Regions from separate parts of the Massilia sp. CMS3.1 genome, predicted to be linked through region 3. Evidence: predicted binding sites of a transcription regulator. Region 3 holds the regulator's gene; each other region holds the start of a gene.
What was found. Region 3 encodes sigma-54, which starts transcription at its own class of promoters, with help from an activator protein. Its sites were predicted from a motif close to TGGCANGNAANCTGCTTT; they were not measured.
Positions count from the first base shown of each region.

Region 1: a site for sigma-54 is predicted at 2,039-2,056, ahead of ACHAC9_RS21945 (PEP-CTERM sorting domain-containing protein). Genes of this name have one in related genera too.
Region 2: a site for sigma-54 is predicted at 2,185-2,202, ahead of pqqA (pyrroloquinoline quinone precursor peptide PqqA). Genes of this name have one in related genera too.
Region 4: a site for sigma-54 is predicted at 1,944-1,961, ahead of ACHAC9_RS23050 (methanol/ethanol family PQQ-dependent dehydrogenase). Genes of this name have one in related genera too.

Region 1 is NZ_JBIMES010000020.1:10,556-14,423, reverse strand. It holds gene ACHAC9_RS21960 (lysophospholipase) at 1-164, opposite strand, end outside; gene ACHAC9_RS21955 (glutathione peroxidase) at 325-807, shown strand; gene ACHAC9_RS21950 (hypothetical protein) at 866-1,237, opposite strand; gene ACHAC9_RS21945 (PEP-CTERM sorting domain-containing protein) at 1,396-2,001, opposite strand; gene ACHAC9_RS21940 (pentapeptide repeat-containing protein) at 2,140-2,826, opposite strand; gene ACHAC9_RS21935 (hypothetical protein) at 2,838-3,152, opposite strand; gene ACHAC9_RS21930 (TonB-dependent receptor plug domain-containing protein) at 3,288-3,868, opposite strand, start outside.
Region 2 is NZ_JBIMES010000001.1:332,084-335,951, forward strand. It holds gene pqqE (pyrroloquinoline quinone biosynthesis protein PqqE) at 1-31, opposite strand, end outside; gene pqqD (pyrroloquinoline quinone biosynthesis peptide chaperone PqqD) at 42-305, opposite strand; gene pqqC (pyrroloquinoline-quinone synthase PqqC) at 321-1,010, opposite strand; gene pqqB (pyrroloquinoline quinone biosynthesis protein PqqB) at 1,007-1,933, opposite strand; gene pqqA (pyrroloquinoline quinone precursor peptide PqqA) at 2,015-2,089, opposite strand; gene ACHAC9_RS01390 (GNAT family N-acetyltransferase) at 2,402-2,794, shown strand; gene ACHAC9_RS01395 (MFS transporter) at 3,355-3,868, shown strand, end outside.
Region 3 is NZ_JBIMES010000008.1:85,414-89,281, forward strand. It holds gene lptA (lipopolysaccharide transport periplasmic protein LptA) at 1-271, shown strand, start outside; gene lptB (LPS export ABC transporter ATP-binding protein) at 268-1,035, shown strand; gene ACHAC9_RS14485 (RNA polymerase factor sigma-54) at 1,051-2,517, shown strand; gene hpf (ribosome hibernation-promoting factor, HPF/YfiA family) at 2,580-2,936, shown strand; gene ACHAC9_RS14495 (enoyl-CoA hydratase/isomerase family protein) at 3,059-3,868, shown strand, end outside.
Region 4 is NZ_JBIMES010000027.1:1,923-5,790, forward strand. It holds gene ACHAC9_RS23035 (S-(hydroxymethyl)glutathione dehydrogenase/class III alcohol dehydrogenase) at 1-740, shown strand, start outside; gene gfa (S-(hydroxymethyl)glutathione synthase) at 788-1,393, shown strand; gene ACHAC9_RS23045 (hypothetical protein) at 1,499-1,843, shown strand; gene ACHAC9_RS23050 (methanol/ethanol family PQQ-dependent dehydrogenase) at 2,044-3,868, shown strand, end outside.

The DNA of each region.
Region 1 (3,868 bases), on a different contig from region 3:
GCGGTCAATTGCCCCGCCGTCCAGCCATACTGGCCGCTGTGCGAATTGACGCCGTGGCAGATGACGACCAGCGCGCGGGGCGGCTCGGCCGGATGCCAGCTGCGGATGAAGATCTCGTTGCCGTCCTCGCCGATCATGATTTCTTCGTTTGGTGCGGTCGCCATGACAACCTCCACTGGGAAGGGCGCAGCCATCCGGACGGACGACCGTCAGGAACCAGCTTAGATGGTTTTCGTCGTACCTCGCCTGCGTCAACGATACCGTTTGATTTGGAACAAAGTTTGTTCACCCAAGTGATACTTGCTTTTTTGGTATCATTGCAGCATGAACGTATTCGACTTCCACGCCACCGCGCTCGACGGCGCTCCCATCGACCTGGCGCGCTACCGCGGCAAGGTACTTTTGATCGTCAACACGGCGAGCGCCTGCGGCTTCACGCCCCAGTACAAGGGACTGGAAGAGGTGTATCGCCAGTTCCGCGAGCGCGGGATCGAAGTGTTGGGTTTTCCCTGCAACCAGTTCGGCCAGCAGGAATCCGGCAGCGAAGCGGAGATCGGCGCCTTCTGCGAAAAGAATTACGGCGTCAGTTTCCCGCTGTTCGCCAAGATCGACGTCAACGGCGCCCATGCGCATCCGCTGTTCCGGCACCTCGAAAGCGAAGCGCCGGGCCTGCTCGGCACAGAGCGCATCAAGTGGAACTTCACCAAGTTCCTGGTCGGGCGCGACGGCCGCGTGGTCAAACGTTATGCGCCGCGCACGCCCCCGCACGCGTTGGTCGCAGATATCGAGCAGTTGCTGGCGCGCTGAGCCGCACAATGGCAAAAAAGCCCGCGCGAACGCGGGCTTGCATGCGACTGCCGGGACCTTATTTGGTCGTGGCCGTCGTCGAGGTCGTGGCGGTCGTCGAACCGTGCGCTGCGTGGGCATCGGCCTGCGCGTCGGCCGGCACCTTGATGTCTGCCTTGACTGCCGCCTTGGTGTCTTTGCTGTCGGCCTTGGCTTTGGCATCCTTGTCCGCTTTCGCTGCCGCCTTGGCATCGGCCTTGCTGATCTTCTTGACCAGCTTGCCATCGGTTTGCGCGCCGGCCTTCAGATCCTTGTTGTCGACGAACGCAGCTTTCGGCGTCGTGGCGTCCACGTTCGCCTGCGCATCTGGCGTAGCCGGGGTGGCTGGCGTTTGAGCGAAGGCAGCGGTAGCGAACAGGCCGGCGATCAGGGTAGCGGTAATTTTTTTCATGGTGCAGCTCCTCGGTTAGTTGATGGTCAGTGCACGATTCACATGCCACTGATCCATCAACGGGCCGCATCAACAAACAGTTGACGAGCTTAACAATCCCTTACATTCGTGGCATTTGCTTACAAGTCGGGCCAGCTCCGATGAGCAGGCTGCTCGACTCATGCCTTGCGGCGACGCGCGGCAATCCCAGCCAGGCCCAGGGCCAGCAGAGCAATGCTCGTCGGCTCGGGCACATCATTCGTCTGCGCGTTCGTGAAATCGACATTGTCCATCAGGGCGAGGCCGTCGCCACCCACGTTGAAGCGGACACTGTCGATCATCGTATTGGTAAAGCCCTGGAAGCTGTTGACGCCCAGGTAGCGACCGACGTTAAACGATTCGACTGCGGTACCTTTCAGATAGGAAGTAATCGTCGTACCCGCGCCATTCGTGACAAGGAAGAAGGACACGTCGGTAACGGCATTATCGAAATTGAAGCCGAAAGAATTGTTGATACCCGCGTAAAAATTCACGACTGCCGGTGCCTTGGTTGGCGCGAAGGTCTCGCCATACAAGCTGACTGCATTCAGTCCAAAGAAGGTAAGGCCATCGGCGGCATACGCATTGCTCACGTCCGCCCCAACGGATTGACCGGAGAAATCGATGGTGTATGAAGGCGCGGCGATGCCGTTACCTTGATTCGTCAAGACGGTGGCACTCGCGGCCGGAGTAACACATGCAGCTGCAAGAGCGACACACAATGCCAGGGTACGGGAAGCGTTCATTTTCAGGTCCTTAGTTATGGTTAATTATTATTTATAATAAGCAATAACTGTTCCACCTGAAACATATTGATAATAATCAAAGAGTTAGTGATATAAGGCAATTCAACAGCGCCGTCACTGTAAGATTTTTCGACATTCCTAGGCCACGTTCAAGCCCATCGCCTGCACGATCTCGGCCGCCTGGCGCGGTGAAATGGTTGCACCCGCGAACAGCTTGGCATTGAGAAGTTTCAATCCACCCAGGTTGGCTTCGCGCAGGTCGGCGCCATCAAAGCGCGTGTCCTTGATATGGGCTTCGCGCAGGCTGCCACCCTCGAACACGGTGTCGCGGAAATCGCAGCCCGACAAATCGGCGTCGGCGAAATCGAGGCCGACCAGCGTCATCTTGCGAAACGACATGCGGCGCAGGTCGGCGCCGATCAAGAGGGAGTCTTCGAACGACAGGCCGAGGTAGCTCACGTCTTCAAAAGCGGCGCCGGTGAGTTTGCAGCGCTTGAAAGCACAGGAGGCGAGCTTGGCGCGGCGCCAGACCGTGTTGTTCAGGTCCGAGGCGTCGAAGCGGGCGTCGACCAGGTCGGCGGATTCGAAGTCGGCGTGGCCGGCGCGGCAGCGCTGCCAGCGCGTGCGCGAAAGATTGGCCGCATAGAACGAGGTTTCAAGCAGCACGCAATTGCGAAAGCTGCTCTCCTGCAGATCCAGGCGCGAGAGGTCGGCGCCGGACAGGTCGCAGTCCTCGAAGACGAGCATGGCGTCGTCGTGCAGCAGTTGTTCGATGCGGCTACGGTCCAGCGTTTCGCCGGAAATCGTGATGGTTTGACGTGGCAAGTAAGGTCTTCTCAGCGCGTCTGGATTTCCGCCGAGCCGTGGATGACACAGCCACGGTTGACGTTTTCCAGGAAGCGGATCGCTTCCGCCATCAATGCCGACGACGGGACCAGGCGGTTCAGCCCGGGTTCGCTCGACACCCTGTCCAGCCCGTAGGCCAGCGCACGCGATACGTCCCGCCCGTGCCTGCCGTCGCTGTTATACAGGGCGTCGTAGACACCGACCTCTTCCCACAAGGGAACGAAACCGGGCGTGGTGGAGTCTTCGAACAGGACGACGGGGGCAGCGCCTCCCTCGTCGCGCACGAGGCGAAAGACTGAACTCATGGCGTACTCTTGTCGGTCATGGATGGGACGGCATGCTAGCACGGCGGCAAAAGACGTGTTGTGACGGGCAAAAAAAGACCAGGCCGAAGCCTGGTCTTTCGTACTACGTTCGTACTACTTCAGCCGATCAAAACATTAGAACTTGTAGGTTGCGGCAACGCCGAACGCGCGGAACTGCGGCGAGGTCGTGTTCCAGCCGTCACGGTACTGGATCGGACGGTCTTCGCCGAGCACGTTGTAGACGTACGCATTCAGTGTCACGTGCGGGATGCCCGTGTAAGCCAGGTTGTAGTCCAGGGTCGTGTGGTGGTCGACACGCGAGCAGTCAGCCATGTTCGCCGCGGCGACGTTTTGCGTCGCGCAGTAGGTCGGCGAACTGATGCTGTCGTTGGTATAGCCGCTGGCGTAGTTCCAGGTCAGGCCATTGTCGAAGTCACCCTTTTTCACGTTGGCGCGGGCTTTGACCGTCATGCGCGAACCGAAGTCCCAGGTACCAACCATGTTGCGGTCATAGACACCCTTGCCAACGTTGAAGGTCTGGTACTTCAGCACATACGTGCCGTCCAGCTTCAGGCGAACGTCCGTACCCAGCAACTTGATGCGGCCCGATGTATCGAAGTCAAGGCCCGAGACGCGCGTCTTGCCGCTGTTGACGTACGGGTTGTACACCAGGCCCAGCTGGTTAACGCCACCGTAGTTGAGGGTGGTGTTCGGCG
Region 2 (3,868 bases), on a different contig from region 3:
CGATTCCGGCCGGGGGCAGGGGAGCGTTCATGGACGCTCCCTCAGGCAAGCCAGCCGCGTTCGTTGGCGGCGCGCAGGAAATCGTCGACATCGTCCTGCAGGCCGCTGGCGCCGAAGGCCTGTTCCAAGTCGGCGACGATGGCCGGTATGCTGCGCTGGCCGTCGCAGCGTTTCAGGATCTCGGCCGCACTCCCGTTCAGTTTGACCATTCCTTCCGGATACAGCAGGACGTATTTGTTCTGCGTTTCCTCCCACTGCATGCGAAACACGCGGGACAGCGATGGTTTGTCGGGCAGGGTGTTCATGTCGGTCTCCGCTGTTCAGGGATAGGCTTTATCGATCGCGTCCAGCATGGCCCACAGGACATCGAGTTTGAATTGCAGGATCTCCAGCGCGCGGCCCTGTTGGGCACGGGTCGTGAAATGGCCGAGCGTCACCTGCAAGCCGTGCTCGACGTCGCGCTCGGCCAGCGAAATCCGGCTGCGGAAATACTGCAAGCCCTCGGGGTCGATCCAGCCGTAGTGTTCCGGCCAGTTGGCCAGGCGGTCCTTGTGGATTTGCGGCGCAAACATTTCAGTGAGCGAGGAGCAGACCGCTTCCTGCCAGGGCGCCTGGCGGGCGAAGTTGAGATACGCGTCGACGGCGAAGCGCACGCCGGGCACGACGAGCCGTTGTGACCACAGCGCCACCGGGTCGATGCCGACCGCCGCGCCAAGGCGCACCCAGGCTTCGATGCCGCCCTCGTTGTCGTCCCAGCCGTCATGGTCGAGAATCCGGCGCACCCACTTGCGCCGGGTTTCCCGGTCGGGGCAGTTGGCGATGATGGCGCCGTCTTTCTGCGGGATGTTGACCTGGTAATAGAAGCGATTCGCGACCCAGCCGCGTAGCTGGTCCCCGCTCAGCTGCCCGCTGTTCATCCTGACGTTGAACGGGTGATGGATGTGGTAACCGGCGCCGCATGCGCGCAGTTGCGCTTCAAATTCGCTGCGGCTCCAGGGTGGAAGCGTCATAGGTGGATCTCCATGCCGTCGAAAGCGACCTCGATGCCATGGCGCGCCAGGGTAGCGCGCTGCGGCGAGTCGTCGTCGAGGATCGGGTTGGTATTGTTGATGTGGATGAGGATCTTGCGGCGCGCATCGATGCTGTCGAGCACGGCGATCATTCCCTCCGCGCCCGATTGCGGCAGGTGGCCCATGTCGGCCGCGCTCTTGCGCGAGAACCCGAGTTCGGTCATTTCATCCTGGGTCCAGAAGGTGCCGTCGACCAGCACGCAGTCGGCGCCGCGCAGGGCGGCCTCCACATGCGGCTCGATGGCGCCGAGTCCGGGTGCGTAGAACACGGATGTTCCCTTGTCCAGGTCCTCGATCAGGAGGCCGATGTTGTCGCCCACGCCGGGATGGGTCCGGTGCGGCGAATACGGCGGCGCCTTGCTGGTCAAGGATAGCGGCGTGAAGCGGATGCCCTCGATGCCCGGCACCTCCACCGGCAGCATGGCCGGGCCACCATCCACGGCATGCAGCGCGTGCCAGCGCACGCCGCAGTAGTGCGACAGGACGGGAACGAGCGGCAGACTGGTATTGAGGTCGTCCCAGACCGATGCACTGCAGTAGAGCGGCAGCGTTTTTCCCTCGCGCAGCATCAAGAGGCCGGTGACGTGGTCGACCTGGGCATCCATCAGCATCACGGCGGCAATGCCGGAATCGCGCCTGCTCCGCGCAGGCTGCAAGGCCGGCGTGGCGCGGATCTGCGCCAGAATATCGGGCGAAGCGTTGATCAGCACCCAGTCGTTGCCGTCTTTTGAGACTGCAATCGACGATTGGGTGCGCGCCGTGGCGCGCAAGCTTCCACTGCGCAGGCCGGCGCAATTGCGGCAGTTGCAGTTCCACTGCGGGAAACCGCCACCCGCCGCCGAGCCCAAGACGATGATCTTCATGTGTTGTCCGGTTGTTCGGAGGACCGTGCGCCCGGGGCTAAGTTCCGGGGCACGGTTTCCGGTGAAACGCGCGCTTGGCGCTTAGCGCTTGGCGATGTAAAGCGTGATTTCGAAGCCAAAACGCCAGTCGATGAATTCCGGTTTGCTCCAGGTCATGATCGATCTCCTCAAGAATAAAATGGTTGGGTCTGTCGAATGCACGGACACACTGCGCTGGGGGAGAACCCCCGGGCCCTTGCAGAATGAAAGCAAGAGCAATTTCTGTGCCGTGTGGCCAGGCGGGGCGCCGGCGGCATGGCATGTTCACGGATAGAACAGTGTGTCGAAACTGAACACACCGTTCGCAACAATCCGTACGCTGTGTCATGCCCGGTATAATTTCCGGCTAGATCGTCAACCCGCTCACGATAAATGTTTCTTGATCGCTCTCCACATTTTCGACAAGCGCGCAGCGCGGACATTCCCGCCATGTCGCGAATTCGCTTATCCGTCACTGAAAACGTGTTATCCGACCCGAGTCGGGTGACCGACCAGATGTACGAAGACTATCTTGAAGCCGCGGGCCGTGGCTGGGTTGCGGAAATCGACGGGGAGGTTGCCGCTTTCTGTTACGCCGATAAACACGACGGATCGATCTGGGCCTTGTTTGTCAATCCAGGGGACGAAGGCCAGGGTATGGCAAAGAGATTACTGGGCCTGGCGGTGAACTGGATTTTCGAATTGGGCCACGCATCTGCCCGACTCGATACGACGGCCAATACCCGGGCCGACCGTTTTTATCGTTTGCAAGGCTGGGAACGCCGGCCGGTCAGTGACACCAAGGTCGAATATTTCCTGCACAGGCCCGGCACGGTGTTGTAGTTCCAGTCCTTTCCATTGCTCCTGCGCCACATCTGGCCCATATTCGCATGGTTAAAAGGCGAATATTGTCCTAGCCTTGAAAGCGATTCTGCGCCGCCCGGCACGGTTTGGCCGCCGGCCTGTGCGCTTGACGATGGCCTGGTGGAACGCCGCATGCGCATTACATTTAAAACCCCGGATCAACCCGACGTGCACGCGCTAAGTACTTGACCGGGAATAAATGTGAATTTTGGCAAACAGAACCGGATGCGGTGCAAGGCGGCGAGTGCGCCGCAGTGCGAGCACTGCGAGCACTGCAAGCACGAGGCAACGCAGCAACGCGCCGGTTCTGGCAGCCAAAAACACATTTATTTCTGGGCGAGTACTTTAGTGCAGGAACTCGATGCTTACCTGTATTCCCGTTATCCGGCCGAAAACATGTACTCACTCGCTCTCGGTCTTCATGAATAAGAACGCAGCTTGAGATCTTGCGTGACGTTCGGCTGCGGTGTGACGAGCCCGGCTGGCAATAAATAAACACAGCAATTTACTTATTGCCGAGCCGGGACCAGAATGTGCGCATGCGCTCCCGTTCACCCTCGACCAACAACGCATTGCTGATCGCCAGTGCCTGCCTGCTGGGCTTGCTGTCCACGACCGGCGCTTCGCTGCCGTATCCGATCCTCGCGCCCTTGTTCGGGGGCGACACCGGCAACGGGCTGACAAACTTTCTCGGCATCCCGGCCAAACTGTTGCTCGGCATCGCGCTGATGGTCAACCCGCTCGGGCTCTTGATCGGCAGCACCGTGCTGGGAGCTGTCTCCGACCGCCTGGGACGGCGGCGCATCCTGCTTGCGACCGCAATCGGCGGCGCGCTCGGCCATGCCCTGACGGCAGCGGCCCTGGTCGCCGAATCCTATCCGCTGTTCCTGCTGGCCCGTTTCGGCACCGGTCTGCTCGAGGGGAATGGCGCGATCATGCGTGCCATGCTGGCGGAAAAGCTGGAAGGAGGCTTGCGCAACCACGCGCTGTCCTGGCTGAACGGGGCATTTCATCTGGGCTGGCTGGTCGGGCCGCTGCTGGCGGGATTGACGG
Region 3 (3,868 bases):
GGAAGGCCAGGCCGAGCGCATCGAATACGACGAGCGCCAGGAACTGGTGAAACTGTTTTCGAAGGCGATCGTCAAGCAGCTCGAAAACGGACGCCTGACGAACGAACTCGATGGCGCCTACATCTCCTACGACAGCCGGCGCGAAGTGGCGACCGTACGTAACGACGTCAGCGGCGAAAGCCGTGTTGGCGGCGGACGCGGCACCCTGATCATCGCGCCGCGCCGCGCGGCGCCTGGGGCCGCGCCCGCACCGGCGCCGGGAAAGCCATGATGATGAAGGATATGCCCGACAGCCGCAGCACCCTGGTCGTGCGGGGACTGCAGAAAAGCTACGGCAAGCGCCTGGTCGTGCGCGACGTCTCGCTCGAGGTGGGCTGCGGCGAAGTCGTCGGCCTGCTGGGCCCGAACGGCGCCGGCAAGACCACCTCGTTCTACATGATCGTGGGCCTGGTGCCGTCGGACGCCGGCACCATCGAGATCAACGGCGCCGACATCTCGAGCCTGCCGATCCACCGGCGCGCGGTGATGGGCCTGTCCTACCTGCCGCAGGAAGCGTCGGTGTTTCGCAAGCTGACGGTGGAAGACAATATCCGCGCCGTGCTCGAACTGCAGCGCGACGACAATGGCAAGGCGCTCACGAAAGACGCCATCAACACCCGCCTGGACTCCCTGTTAGGCGAACTTCAAATCGAGAAGCTGCGCGAGAATCCGGCGCTCTCACTGTCGGGCGGCGAACGGCGCCGCGTCGAGATCGCACGCGCGCTGGCCACCAACCCGCGCTTCGTGCTGCTCGACGAGCCCTTTGCCGGCGTCGATCCGATCGCGGTGATCGAGATCCAGCGCATCGTGCGCTTCCTGAAGGAGCGCGGCATCGGCGTCTTGATCACGGACCACAATGTGCGCGAGACGCTCGGCATCTGCGACCGCGCCTACATCATCAACCAGGGCGCGGTGCTGGCGTCGGGACGTCCCGACGACATCATCGCCGACGAGTCGGTACGACGCGTCTACCTGGGCGAACATTTCAGAATGTAGGATTGAAACGGCGCCATGAAACAATCCCTGCAACTCCGGACTTCGCAGCACCTGGCGCTCACGCCGCAGCTTCAGCAGTCGATCCGGCTGTTGCAGCTGTCCACGCTCGAACTGCACCAGGAGCTCGAGCAAATCCTGTCCGATAATCCGCTGCTCGAGCGGCTCGACGATCCGCTCGACCATTCGGTGCGCCTGCTGGCCGACGGTGCGATCAACGATTCGCCGCCACAAGCCGAGGCGCCGGCCCCGGGTGCCGAGGAGGGCGCGCCGGCCCCGGAATCGGCCGATGGGGAAGGCGGCGCCGAGGTCGAGCGCGGAGAGACCGACGGCGACTGGGGTGAGCTCGGGCGCAGCTCGGGCGGCGACGGCGACGACGATGGCCGTCCGCAGCTCGGCGCCATCGGCGTGACGCTGCGCGAGCACCTGACGGAACAGGTGCGGGTGACGGGCGTGACGGACCGCGACCGCGTACTGGCCGAACTGGTGATCGACGCGATCGACGACAACGGCTACCTCGAAGAGCAGTTGGATGAGATCCACGCGCGCTTGCCGGACGAGCTGGACATCGAGATGGATGAATTGCGCTGCGCGCTGGCGCTGGTGCAAAGCCTCGATCCGACCGGCGTCGGTGCGCGCAGCGCGGCCGAGTGCCTGGCGCTGCAGATCCGCAGCATGCGCGGCGTGCCGCTGGTGACGCGACGCATGGCCTTGAAAATCGTCGAGGGTTATCTGACCTGGTTCGCGCAGCGCGAATTCACCAAGCTGAAAAAAGCGCTCGACTGCGACGACGAAGACCTGCGCGAAGCGCAAGCCGTGATCCGCCAGTGCAATCCGCACCCCGGCGCGGCGTTCGCGTCGAGCGTGTCGGATTACGTCGTTCCGGACGTTATTGTCCGCAAATCGAAGGGCGGCTGGGCCGTCACGCTGAACAACGAAGTGATGCCGCGCCTGCGCGTCAACAACGTCTACGCCACCTTGCTCAAGCAGGGAAAAGGCGAAGGGCAAATGGGCGCGCAGCTGCAGGAAGCGAAGTGGTTGATTAAAAATATGCGCCAGCGCTTCGACACGATCCTGCGTGTTTCGCAGGCAATTGTGGAACGCCAGCGCAACTTTTTTAGCCATGGCGCGGTTGCCATGCGTCCCCTTGTGCTTCGCGAGATAGCTGATACACTAGGTCTGCACGAGAGCACCATTTCTCGTGTAACAACTCAAAAATTCATGCTGACCCCGCACGGCATGTTTGAGCTGAAGTATTTTTTCGGAAGCCACGTCGCCACCGAAGCGGGGGGCGAAGCATCGTCAACGGCGATACGGGCGCTTATTGCGCAGCTGACAGGAGCAGAAGACCCAAAGAACCCATTATCCGATAGCAAGATCGCGGAAATGCTCGGTGAACAAGGTATGGTCATTGCGCGCCGCACGGTTGCAAAATACCGCGAGGCACTCAAGATTCCTCCCGTCAGTCTCCGCAAATCCTTGTAACAGCGGCACCCACGCGTCCCAGGCGCGGTAGCGGAGTCCGCGCATTTATCTAAGGAGTGTGTATGAATCTCACCATCAGTGGCCACCACCTCGACGTCACCCCCGCCATCCGTGAATACGTACAGAACAAGCTCGAACGCATCACCCGCCATTTCGATCAAGTCATCGATTCCCACGTGATCCTCGCGATCGACAATCTCACTGAAAAAGACAAACGGCAAAAGGCCGAGATCAACTTGCGCCTGTCCGGCAAGATGGTGCACGTGGAGAGTGTGGCGCACGACTTGTATGCCGCGATCGACCTGTTGATGGACAGGCTGGATCGCCAGGTGATGAAGTACAAATCGATACTGAAAGACCATGGTCACGAGGCGCTCAAGCGCCGTCCTGAAGGCGGAGAGGCCACTGCTGCGTTCTGATCAGCACTGAGCACCGTCTGAACGAGGGCGCCGAAAGGCGCCCTTTTCAATTGGGCGTGGGCGCATGCACCCGCGACGCACGCGCTTCGGTAAAATGCATGTTTTTCCGTAAGCCGACCACCATGACCGACCATGTCCTGACCCGCGTTGCCAACGGCACCGGCGTGATTACGCTCGACCGTCCGAAGACCTTGAATTCTCTCTCGCTGGCGATGGTGCGGCGCCTCACCGCCATCCTGCTGGCCTGGCGCGACGATGCATCGGTCGCCGCGGTCGTGCTCACCAGCAGCAGCGAAAAAGCACTGTGCGCCGGCGGCGACATCCGCTTCTTCCATGAAGCCGGCCACGCCACCCCGCCAGGGGGCAGCGCGCTGCTGGAAGATTTTTTCACCGAAGAATACGCGCTGAACCACCTCATCTACTTCTATCGGAAACCGTATATCTCGATCATGGATGGCGTGGTGATGGGCGGCGGCATGGGCATCGCCCAGGGAGGTCCCGAGAGCGGCCTGCGCATCGTCACCGAGCGCACCAAAATGGCCATGCCGGAAGTGAACATCGGCTTGTTCCCGGATGTCGGCGGCAGCCATTTCCTGTCGCACGCGCCGGGTCAGCTGGGCAATTACCTGGGCCTGACGGGCTTGACGATGGGTGCGGCCGACGCCTTGTATGTCGGACTGGCCGACGTGTTCGTGCCGGGTGCGCAGTTGGGCGAACTGAACGCCCTGATCGGGAACACGCCGGGCGCGCAGCTGGCAGGCGCCATCCGCGCGCTCGGTGCGCGTTTCGCTGCGGATGCCGGCGACAGTCCATTGAAAGCGCAGCGCGCCGCGATCGACCTTCACTTCGGCGCCGCTTCGGTGGCCGCGATCATGGCCTCGCTGGAAGGCGACGACAATCCCTTCGCGCAAAAGGCATTGGTTGCGATGCGC
Region 4 (3,868 bases), on a different contig from region 3:
CCCGCTTTTCCCTCGACGGGCAGCCCCTGTTTCACTACATGGGCACCTCGACCTTTTCCAACTACATCGTCGTCCCCGAAATCGCACTGGCAAAAATCCGGCCCGACGCCCCATTCGACAAGGCCTGCTACATCGGCTGCGGCGTGACCACCGGTGTGGGCGCCGTCGTGTTTTCGGCCAAGGTCGAGGCGGGCGCGAATGTCGTCGTGTTCGGCTTGGGGGGGATTGGCCTGAACGTGATCCAGGGCGCGCGCATGGTGGGGGCCGACAAGATCATCGGCGTCGACATCAACCCGGCCCGGGTCGAGATTGCCCATAAATTCGGCATGACCCATTTCGTCAACCCGAACGAGGTCGGCAACATCGTCGACCACATCGTGCAGCTGACCGATGGCGGCGCCGACTACTCATTCGAATGCATCGGCAACACCCAGGTGATGCGCCAGGCGCTCGAGTGCACGCACAAGGGATGGGGGCAGTCTTTCATCATCGGGGTTGCCGCCGCGGGCCAGGAAATCAGCACCCGGCCGTTCCAGCTGGTGACCGGACGCGAGTGGAAAGGCTCTGCCTTCGGCGGCGCACGCGGACGCACCGACGTGCCGAAGATCGTCGACTGGTACATGGACGGCAAGATCAACATCGACGACCTGATCACCCACACCTTGCCGCTCGAGCGCATCAACGAGGGCTTCGAGCTGATGAAGAGCGGACAGTCGATCCGCTCGGTAGTGCTGTACTGACCGGATCCACAAGGCTGTTTTGAACCAACCAACCAGGGAGAGCGAACATGAGCAATGACACGAGCAGCAACATGGCCAGCGGAGTGAAAATCCATCCCGCCGTCGATGCCGGTATCACGCCGGCCGCGCCCAACTTTTCGGGCGGCACCTTGACCTGCCAGTGCGCTACCAATCCGGTAACGGTGGAGATCAAGAGTCAGGTCGCACATAACCATGTGTGCGGCTGCACCAAGTGCTGGAAGCCGGCCGGGACGCTGTTTTCCCAGGTGGCCGTGGTGGGGCGCGACAAGCTGACGGTGACTGCCAACGCCGACAAGCTTGCCATCGTCGATCCCTCCGCCACCATCCAGCGCTACGCCTGCCGCGACTGTGGCGTGCACATGTACGGCCGCATCGAGAACACGGCGCACCCGTTCCATGGCCTTGACTTCGTGCACACCGAACTGTCGCGCGAGAGCGGCTGGGCGGCGCCGGAGTTCGCTGCCTTCGTGTCGTCGATTATCGAGTCGGGCGCGCGTCCGGAAAACATGGGCGCCGTGCGCGCACGCCTCGTGGAGCTCGGCTTGCCGCCCTACGACGCGCTGTCCCCCGCATTGATGGATGCCATCTCGACGCATGTGGCGAAGGCGCGCGGCGTGCTGCAGGAAGCCTAGGCGACACCGTTGACATGCACGCACAAGCCGCTGTGCACGCACGGGACGGCGCCTGCGCAGCGGCAATGTATCCAGCCATCACCTTAGCCGTCATCGGAGAAAAGAATGAAGCGAGCCCCTTTGCTGCTGTTGTCACTGCTGTTCCTCGCCCCTGCGGCGTATGCCAATGATTTCCCGACCAGCAGCCGCGTGGAGTACGTACTGGAGTGCATGCAACAGCACGAAAGCAAGGGCGAATACCTCTACAAATGTTCCTGCGTCATCGATCACATCGCCAAAGGCATGACGCACGACCACTACCTGGAGATGTCGACCGCATTGCGCAACCAGACCATGGCAGGTGAGCGCGGCGCCATGTTTCGCGACCCCCCATCGGTCAAGAAAATGGCCGACAAGTACAAGGCGATCCTGGCCACTGCCAACAAGGCTTGTTATGTAGCGCAACGCTGATGTGGTGCCCGGCCTGGTGTTGCGTCATGGATGATACAAGCCCACCGGGCACTGTCTCGAATCTGAACATGCTGTCACACGAATACCCCATCGGCGCCACTGGCACGCTAAGTGCTGTGTAAGGGATGGGGCGATCCCCGCGCTGAGGTTTTGCAAGGCCAACCAGTTGGACCGCTATAAAAACCATAGGAGACTTCATCATGTCATTTCCAACGAGATTCATCCGCTGGTGGCCGTGCCTGGCACTGGCCGCCGGACCGGCACTGGCTGCCGATTCGGACGTCGCACAGCTGACCAAGGACCCGAAGAACTGGGCGATGCAGTCGGGCGACTTCTCCAATCACCGGTACAGCGAACTCAAGCAGATCACCGCGAAGAACGCCAGGGACCTGCAGGTCGCCTGGACTTTCTCGACCGGCGTGCTGCGCGGCCATGAAGGCGGGCCGCTCGTCATCGGCGACACCATGTACATCCACAGTCCGTTCCCGAACAAGGTGTACGCCCTGTCCCTGGAAGACCAGAGCATCCGCTGGAAATACGAGCCGAAGCAGGACGCGGCCGTGATCCCGGTCATGTGCTGCGACACGGTGAACCGCGGCGTCGCCTACGCCAACGGCAAGATCTTCCTGCAGCAGGCCGATACCACCCTGGTCGCGCTCGATGCCAAGACCGGTGCCGAATTGTGGAAGAACAAGGTGGGCGATCCGAAGATCGGCGAAACCACCACCAACACGCCCCATGTCTTCAAGGACAAGATCATCACCGGGATCAGCGGCGGCGAATTCGGCGTGCGCGGACGCGTCACTGCGCACGACATGAACACCGGCAAAGTGCTGTGGAAAGCGTACAGCACGGGACCGGACAACGAACTGATGGTCGATCCCGCCAAAACCATGACCTGGACCGATGGCAAGATGGCGCCGATCGGCCCGGACTCCTCGCTCAAGAGCTGGAAGGGCGATCAGTGGAAACTGGGCGGCGGCACCACCTGGGGCTGGTACAGCTACGACCCGGCGACGAACCTGATGTACTACGGCACCGGCAACCCGAGCACCTGGAATCCGCGCCAGCGTCCGGGCGACAACAAGTGGTCGATGACCATCTTCGCGCGCGACCTCGACACCGGGATGGCGAAGTGGGTCTACCAGATGACGCCGCACGACGAGTGGGACTATGACGGCGTCAACGAGATGATCCTGGCCGACATCAAGGTCAAGGGCCAGCAGCGCAAGGCGCTGGTGCACTTCGACCGCAACGGCTTCGGTTATACGATGGATCGCGTCAGCGGCGAACTGCTGGTGGCGGAGAAATTCGATCCGAAAGTGAACTGGGCGACCCACGTCGACATGAAGAGCGGTCGGCCGCAGGTGGTGGCGAAGTACAGCACCGACAAGAACGGGCCCGACGTCAATTCGAAGGGCATCTGCCCGTCCGCGCTTGGCACCAAGGATCAGCAACCTGCAAGTTTCAGCCGCAAGACCGGGCTGTTCTATGTGCCGACCAACCACGTCTGCATGGATTACGAGCCCTTCCAGAGCGAGTACACCGCGGGCCAGCCGTATGTCGGCGCGACCCTCTCGATGTATGCGGCGCCGAACAGCCATGGCGGCCTGGGTAACTTCATCGCCTGGGATGCGGGCACCGGCAAGATCGTCTGGTCCAAACCCGAGAAGTTCTCGGTCTGGAGCGGGGCGCTGTCCACTGCCGGCGACGTCGTGTTCTACGGCACCCTGGAAGGCCACATCAAGGCCGTCGACGTGAACGGCAAGGAACTGTGGAAGTTCAAGACGCCATCCGGGATCATCGGCAACGTCCACACTTGGGAATTCAAGGGCAAGCAATACATCGGCGTGCTGTCCGGGATTGGCGGCTGGGCCGGGATCGGTCTCGCGGCCGGCCTGACCAAGGGCACCGAAGGCCTGGGCGCGGTGGGCGGCTACAAGGACCTGGCCAAGTACACCGAGCTCGGGGGCGTGCTCACGGTGTTTGCATTGCCCGACCGCGTACTGCCGGCTGGGCAGGCAA